DNA from 2 places in the Metabacillus sp. 22489 genome. Region 2 is predicted to be linked to the other one. Evidence: a T-box and tRNA genes for the amino acid it is inferred to sense, from the RefSeq annotation. Region 2 holds a T-box; the other holds one or more tRNA genes.
The links. The T-box of region 2 lies ahead of ACTJJ9_RS07250 (valine--tRNA ligase). A T-box ahead of a tRNA ligase gene usually reads a tRNA of that ligase, here a tRNA-Val.
Positions count from the first base shown of each region.

Region 1: it encodes a tRNA-Val, which carries the amino acid that the T-box ahead of ACTJJ9_RS07250 (valine--tRNA ligase) is inferred to sense. The anticodon was not compared.

Region 1 is NZ_JBQENT010000018.1:37,230-40,806, forward strand. It holds gene ACTJJ9_RS12345 (threonine synthase) at 1-521, opposite strand, end outside; gene ACTJJ9_RS12350 (hypothetical protein) at 877-1,032, shown strand; gene ACTJJ9_RS12355 (DUF898 family protein) at 1,469-1,819, opposite strand; tRNA gene ACTJJ9_RS12360 (tRNA-Val) at 2,063-2,134, opposite strand; gene ACTJJ9_RS12365 (TRAP transporter permease) at 2,320-3,577, opposite strand, start outside.
Region 2 is NZ_JBQENT010000008.1:117,833-121,409, forward strand. It holds gene ysxE (spore coat protein YsxE) at 40-1,065, shown strand; gene ACTJJ9_RS07245 (hypothetical protein) at 1,151-1,342, opposite strand; T-box leader at 1,572-1,809, shown strand; gene ACTJJ9_RS07250 (valine--tRNA ligase) at 1,888-3,577, shown strand, end outside.

The DNA.
Region 1 (3,577 bases), on a different contig from region 2:
GCAATGTAAACCTCCTTACGCGTAATTTGTGGCGCATCTAAAGGCATAACAATGGTCGCTTTTATATCAGCTTTTGCGGCATATAATGCCCAAGCAGCACCTGCATTACCATTCGTTGGCATCGCTAAATGATTAACACCTAGTTCTTTCGCCTTTGAAATCCCTACACTTGCCCCCCTAGTTTTAAAAGAACCGGTTGGAATGACCCCTTCATCCTTTATGTACAAATTATTTAATCCAAACTCAGCACCGAGAGATGGTAGTTTTTCAAAAGGAGTCATCCCTTCACCAAGTGTTACTACATTTTTCTGTTGTTGTATCGGTAGTAACTCATGATAACGCCATAAACTATTAGTGCGATTTGCAATCTCCTCAGGTGACACATTCCCCTTCACTTTCTCTAAGTCATATCGTACTAATAACGGTGAACCACATTTGCATAATTGATAAATATGATTGCCCTTATATAATTCACCGCATTTCGGGCACTCCAAATGTGAGATATAACTATAACTATTCATGTACTTTCCTCCTAAAAAAGAAAGACTACAATCATCTCCTTTGAAAAAAAGAGAAATTGTAGTCTTTGGTGGTCCAATCAACTAATTATTTATTAAGCTAACAATATATTAATCGGATATTTCCGATAAGTCAACTGTGATTTAAAAATTTTATAATTGCATTAAATGGTTCTCTAGTTGAATCATGTTTTAAATAGTCCATGCAAACAGGGACTATTCAATTTACACAAGGTGCGTACCTCGGTGCTCTACCTTTCTAATGTCGAAATTTATCCAATGTAAGTTCAATGAAAATAATTGAATTAATAGAACTAAATACCCATAATTAAATTAGTTTATGTAAAGGAGTTTAATTATGATCTCTAGTGAAGAAATGACTATATTTATTGAAGAACTTTATTCATTAATACAAGATTACAAAAGATGTGACGATACAAACTTAAAAAAACAAATTCATGATGAAATATTAGTTTTAAGTGATATTATTGATCCTAATAAATCTATTATTTAATTCACATTTTAAGGGAACAACTGATTCGTATGACCAACTTATCATACTATTTTTGTGTCACATTATTTGGCTTATTACCAATATTTAAGTAAAGGAATATTGGTGTTGGTTTAAAATAAATAAACCTTCATCTATATTCCCGACTGTCTCGTTAAAAATGTTTAGATAATCTTCTCTTGTCTTATTCCCATTTAGTAAAAAGTCGTTCACAGATGAAAATCTGCAATTTTGGCCTTTTGTTATTCGCCTTTAATTAGCCCTCATTGATAACCCTTCTCTATTCTTTTATTTTTAAAGGTACTTGCGAAAAATTTCCTACTCGTAACAAAAACTACATCACTTACCTTACTTCTATTAAGAGCAAAGAGAATAAAGTAAAGCAGTTTGCTTATTTTAACAAGTAAAAAGACCTCTGCATAAGCAGAGGACTTCTTTATTAATTTTGAAATACAGTATGTTTTGTTTTCCATTTTTCTAGAGCAATAAATAACCAAAAACTATAGATTCCTAAAGTAATAATACAGAGGAACCACCATTTAATCCAGTTACCGAATAGTCCAATCGCTGTTCCAGTAAATTTTAAACGTCTACCATTAATTACCGTATGCTTAGCTTTCCAACTAAAAATCATAGTAAAAGACCAAGGATAGCAAATTCCAAGCGTACATACCGTAACGAGAACTCCTAAGATAGACCAACCTATGTACTGAAGTAAACCTCCATCAAAGTATGATTTTTCATTTCTTTGAGAAGTTATATCATTATTTATTACTACTTCTGCACTCATACTATATACCCCCTTTGTTAATAATCACCATATAAAACTATATTAGTTAAAAGAAGAAGTCAATAATAAATTCACATAGTCTTATAAGTAAAAGAGACTGACATATATTTCATTTTTAAGTGCTATATTTTGGCGAGGTAACCAGGTATCAAAATCCTTTTCCTTTACTTATCAAAAATAAGATAAAAAATAAAAGGGTTTCTCAATTAAGAGAAACCCTTTTATCCAACGTTATTCAAGTAATGACCTGTGAGGGACTTGAACCCCCGACCCCTTCCCTGTCAAGGAAGTGCTCTCCCACTGAGCTAACAAGTCGTATTTATAAGTTACATTTTCTATTATATTTATTATAGGGTATATAGTCAATACTTTTCTAACATATCAATCTAATTTCACAATTCGACTTATTTCCCGGAAAATATAAGCACCTCTAAATTAAGTAGAATGTAGTAATCTCCTATAGGTAAGTGGAGATTACTACATCATGTTATCTAGCATTCTTAACTTTCCACGGCCATGTTAGGCTTATTTTTTTGATCATTGTTCCGTTTCCAAATATATTGTAACGCAAACATTGCAACAAATAGGATTAAGCCTGTAATATCTGAAATTCTTTCTGGATATATGAGCAATAATCCAGAAATGATATTAACGATTCGTTCTAGCCAGTGCATCTTTCTCATCCAATATCCGATAATTGCAGCTCCTATTGCGATCATTCCTAAAACAGATGTAAGGATTACCCACACTAATTCATACCAGGTTGTATCAATCATGAGTAATTCAGGTGAGAGAACGAAGACGTATGGGATAATAAAGGCAGCGATTGCTAATTTCGCTGAATCGACTCCTGTTTTAAATGGCTCTGCTCCTGCTACACCTGCTGCTGCAAAGGCCGCTAGAGCAACCGGTGGTGTAATATCTGCAATAATTCCAAAATAGAAGACAAATAGATGTGCAGATAAATCAGGTACACCTAATAGGATAATAGCTGGTGCTGCGATCGTTGATGTGATAACATAATTAGCCGTTGTTGGTGAGCCCATTCCAAGTATAAGTGCAGCGATCATTGTTAATATAAGTGTTGGAATTAAATATCCTCCTGCTAAATCAACTAGACCATTTGCTAGCTTTAATCCCAATCCGGTTTTTGTAACAATTCCTACAATTATACCAGCTGCTGCTGTTGCCGCTGCTACCCCAAGAGCTGTTCGTGCACCTTCTACTAATGCAAAAACAAACTCCTTTGGACCCATTCTCGTTTCCTTATTAATTAAACTTACAAGGATTGCGACTAAGATAGAGTATAAAGCAGCATGTGTGACGATTACGCCTGCCATTAATAAAACAACGATTGTTAGTATAGGAAGAAGAAGATAGATTTTACTAAATATTTCTTTCCGACTAGGCATTTCTTCTTTCGTTAACCCTCTAAGTCCAATTCGCTTTGCTTCAAAATGAGTCATAATCCATATTCCTGCAAAGTATAGAATTGCCGGAATTGCAGCTGCCTTAGCAATATCCCAATAAGTAATGCCGTTTCCAATAAACTCAACCATGAGGAACGCTGCAGCTCCCATTATAGGTGGCATAAGTTGCCCGCCTGTAGACGATGCTGCCTCGACAGCACCAGCAAATTCCTTTTTGTAGCCAAGGTTTTTCATCATCGGAATTGTAAATGCTCCTGATGTAACAACATTTGCAACTGAACTGCCACTAATTGTTCCTTGCAGGGCGCTTGAAAATATCGCAACCTTT
Region 2 (3,577 bases):
TTATTTTAATCTCAATTGAAGATTTGAGGTGTATCTCCTTTGGACATCCAACAAGACGAACTAAACTCAATCTTACAGGACTATGAAATTATTCCTGAATATACTGAGGCTTTAAGTAAAAAGGCGCTCAAAGTTCATACGAGTAAAGGCAATTACGTACTTAAAAGGTTAGCAAAACCATCGAATCACCAATTCATTCAATCGTTTCTAACATTAAATCAACATCGCTATACAAGCTATGTTCCGATTGTAAATAATAAATATCAACACTTTCTCTCAAAGCTAGGGAATGACTATTATTATATTATGCCATGGCTACCAAATGATTATAATGAGGAGCTTGATGCACGTCATCAGTATTTATTTAAAGAAATTGCAGCTTTGCATCATCGAACAGAAGTAGAAAGAAAGTTACAAGCTCATGAGGCAGAAAATCATTACACGAAAATGATAAAAAAGTGGGAAGAAGATAAGGAATTTTATGAACGTTTTGTAGAACATTGTGAACAGAAGCTATATCTGTCACCATTTGAATTACAAGCAGTCACTTATTTCATTGAAGTAAGTCGAGCGATTGAATTTTCTTCAAAAAAACTGAAGGAATGGTCTGAGTCAATGGAAAATAAAGAGAAATCTCGAATTGTTCTCACCCATGGGAAAATATCTGCTCATCATTTTTTGTATGATAAAGATGGTACTGGCTACTTATCTAATTTTGAGGATGCAAAATACGCTTCACCCATTGATGATTTACTTCTATTTATGTATCGAACATCGAAAACATTTCCAACCCAATGTCAGGACTGTGTCAATTGGTTTTATACGTACCAGAATAGCTACCCTTTTAAAGAGGATGAAATGCTGTTATTCCTTAGCTATTTAGCATATCCACAACGAATTTGTCAGTTAATCAAACAGTGTGTAAAGAATCCAAGTAAATATTCTGAATTAGAGAAGAATAAGAGATTAATAAGAGCTTATTGGCATTTTAAAAATATTGAATATTTAGTAATGAAAATTTCTGAGGTCGAAGAAAAAAAGAGGCTTGAAGCAGAAGAAGCTTAAATTCTTATAATATGAAAGAGGGACTGTCCCCACACAGTCTCTCTTCAATCGTTTTCTCGTAGTTTTGTCTCTATTTTACTATGAGTTAAATCCAATCAAACCGCAAAGCAATAGCTAAAATAATTAATAAGCCTAATAAAAGGACGTCAAAAGATGTTGGAAAAAAGACTGTACGAATTCCTTGGAAAATTGTTAAAGGAATGATGATTTGAACCCCTACATCCCTAATTTGCTTAACCCATGGTGGAAGTGTATAAGGATTATATCTCCGTTTCATAACGCAACCCTCCTAAATTTTCCGAAACGCTTTATAATGAGCTCACAATTCTTTTGAATTTACATAAAATAATGTCAACAGGTTCGTTTGCTTTTGTCTTAATTTGTATTATTAAAATATGCTAGTAGGCTTAGGGAAGTGCCTGTATGAAAGAATAGAAATTTGGCGAAAATATTGACGAAAAAAAGTTTTTTCTAGTAATATAGAGTGTAGATGAAATTTACATAACTTATAAACGTTGAATGGGAAGAGTACAATGGATATCACTTTACAGAGAGAGAAATCATTTGCTGAAAGATTTCTTATGATGATACTTTGGAAGGTCGCCCAGGAGTTGCTTCTTTGAAGATAGTAAAAGAAGCCGGTTTTTACCGTTATAAATGTTGAGTGCATAGGCAACTTATATGGGTAACCATATGTCTATGAAAAAAGGTGGTACCGCGAAATTTTCTCCTTTCGTCCTTTTAAGGGATGGAAGGAGTTTTTATTTTGTGTAAATATAGTTCCATCTATAAATATGAAACATGATGAAGGAGGATATTTTGATGGAAAATAATCAAAATCAACGAGAATTACCAACTAAATATGACCCACAGACAATTGAAAAGAATCGCTACTCATTTTGGCTTGAGGGGAAGTACTTTGAAGCAACAGGTGATCAAAATAAACAACCATATACAGTTGTTATTCCACCACCAAATGTGACGGGAAAACTTCATCTCGGTCATGCTTGGGATACTACGCTGCAAGATATTGTGACACGTATGAAAAGGATGCAAGGCTATGATGTCCTTTGGTTGCCTGGAATGGACCATGCTGGGATTGCAACACAAGCAAAGGTGGAAGCTAAGCTACGTGAAGAAGGAAAATCACGATATGATTTAGGTAGAGAAAAATTTGTTGAAGAAACATGGAAATGGAAAGAGGAATATGCAGGTCATATTCGTGAGCAATGGGCGAAAGTAGGACTTGGATTAGATTACTCACGTGAACGTTTCACACTTGATGAAGGCTTATCAAAGGCTGTTCGTGAAGTATTTGTATCCCTTTATAATAAAGGCCTTATTTATCGTGGCGAATATATTATCAACTGGGATCCACAAACAAAAACAGCTTTATCAGATATTGAAGTAATATATAAAGATGTTCAAGGTGCATTCTACCATATGCGTTATCCGTTAGCAGATGGTTCGGGCTCTATTGAAATTGCTACTACTAGACCAGAAACAATGCTTGGAGATACTGCGGTTGCTGTTCATCCAGAAGATGAACGGTACAAACATTTAATTGGAAAAAAAGTAATCTTACCGATTGTTGGTCGTGAAATTCCAATTGTTGGTGATGATTATGTAGATATGGAATTCGGTTCAGGTGCAGTAAAAATTACTCCTGCTCATGATCCAAATGACTTTGAAGTTGGAAACCGTCATAACCTCGAGCGCATTCTTGTGATGAACGAAGATGGAACAATGAATGAAAACGCAGGTATATACAATGGACTTGACCGCTTTGAGTGTCGTAAAAAAATAGTGAAAGATCTACAAGAGCAAGGTGTGTTATTTAAAATTGAAGAGCATCTTCATTCTGTAGGACATAGTGAAAGAAGCGGAGCAGTTGTCGAACCGTATCTTTCAACTCAATGGTTTGTAAAAATGCAGCCTTTAGCAGATGAAGCAATTAAGCTTCAACAAGCAGAAGAAGAAAAGGTGAATTTTGTTCCAGACAGATTTGAAAAAACTTATATGCGTTGGATGGAGAATATCCGTGATTGGTGTATTTCTCGACAATTATGGTGGGGACACCGTATTCCAGCATGGTACCATAAAGAAACAGGAGAGGTATATGTTAATCAAGAACCGCCTGCAGATATAGAAAATTGGGAGCAGGATAAAGATGTGCTTGACACGTGGTTTAGTTCAGCTCTTTGGCCGTTTTCTACAATGGGCTGGCCAGATACAGATTCAGCTGATTACAAACGCTATTATCCGACAGATGTATTAGTAACAGGGTATGACATTATTTTCTTCTGGGTTTCAAGAATGATTTTCCAAGGTCTTGAATTTACTGGCAAACGTCCTTTTAAAGATGTATTAATTCATGGACTTGTTCGCGATGAACAAGGTCGGAAAATGAGTAAATCATTAGGTAATGGTGTCGATCCGATGGAGGTTATTGATAAATACGGGGCTGACTCCTTACGTTACTTCTTATCAACAGGAAGCTCACCAGGTCAAG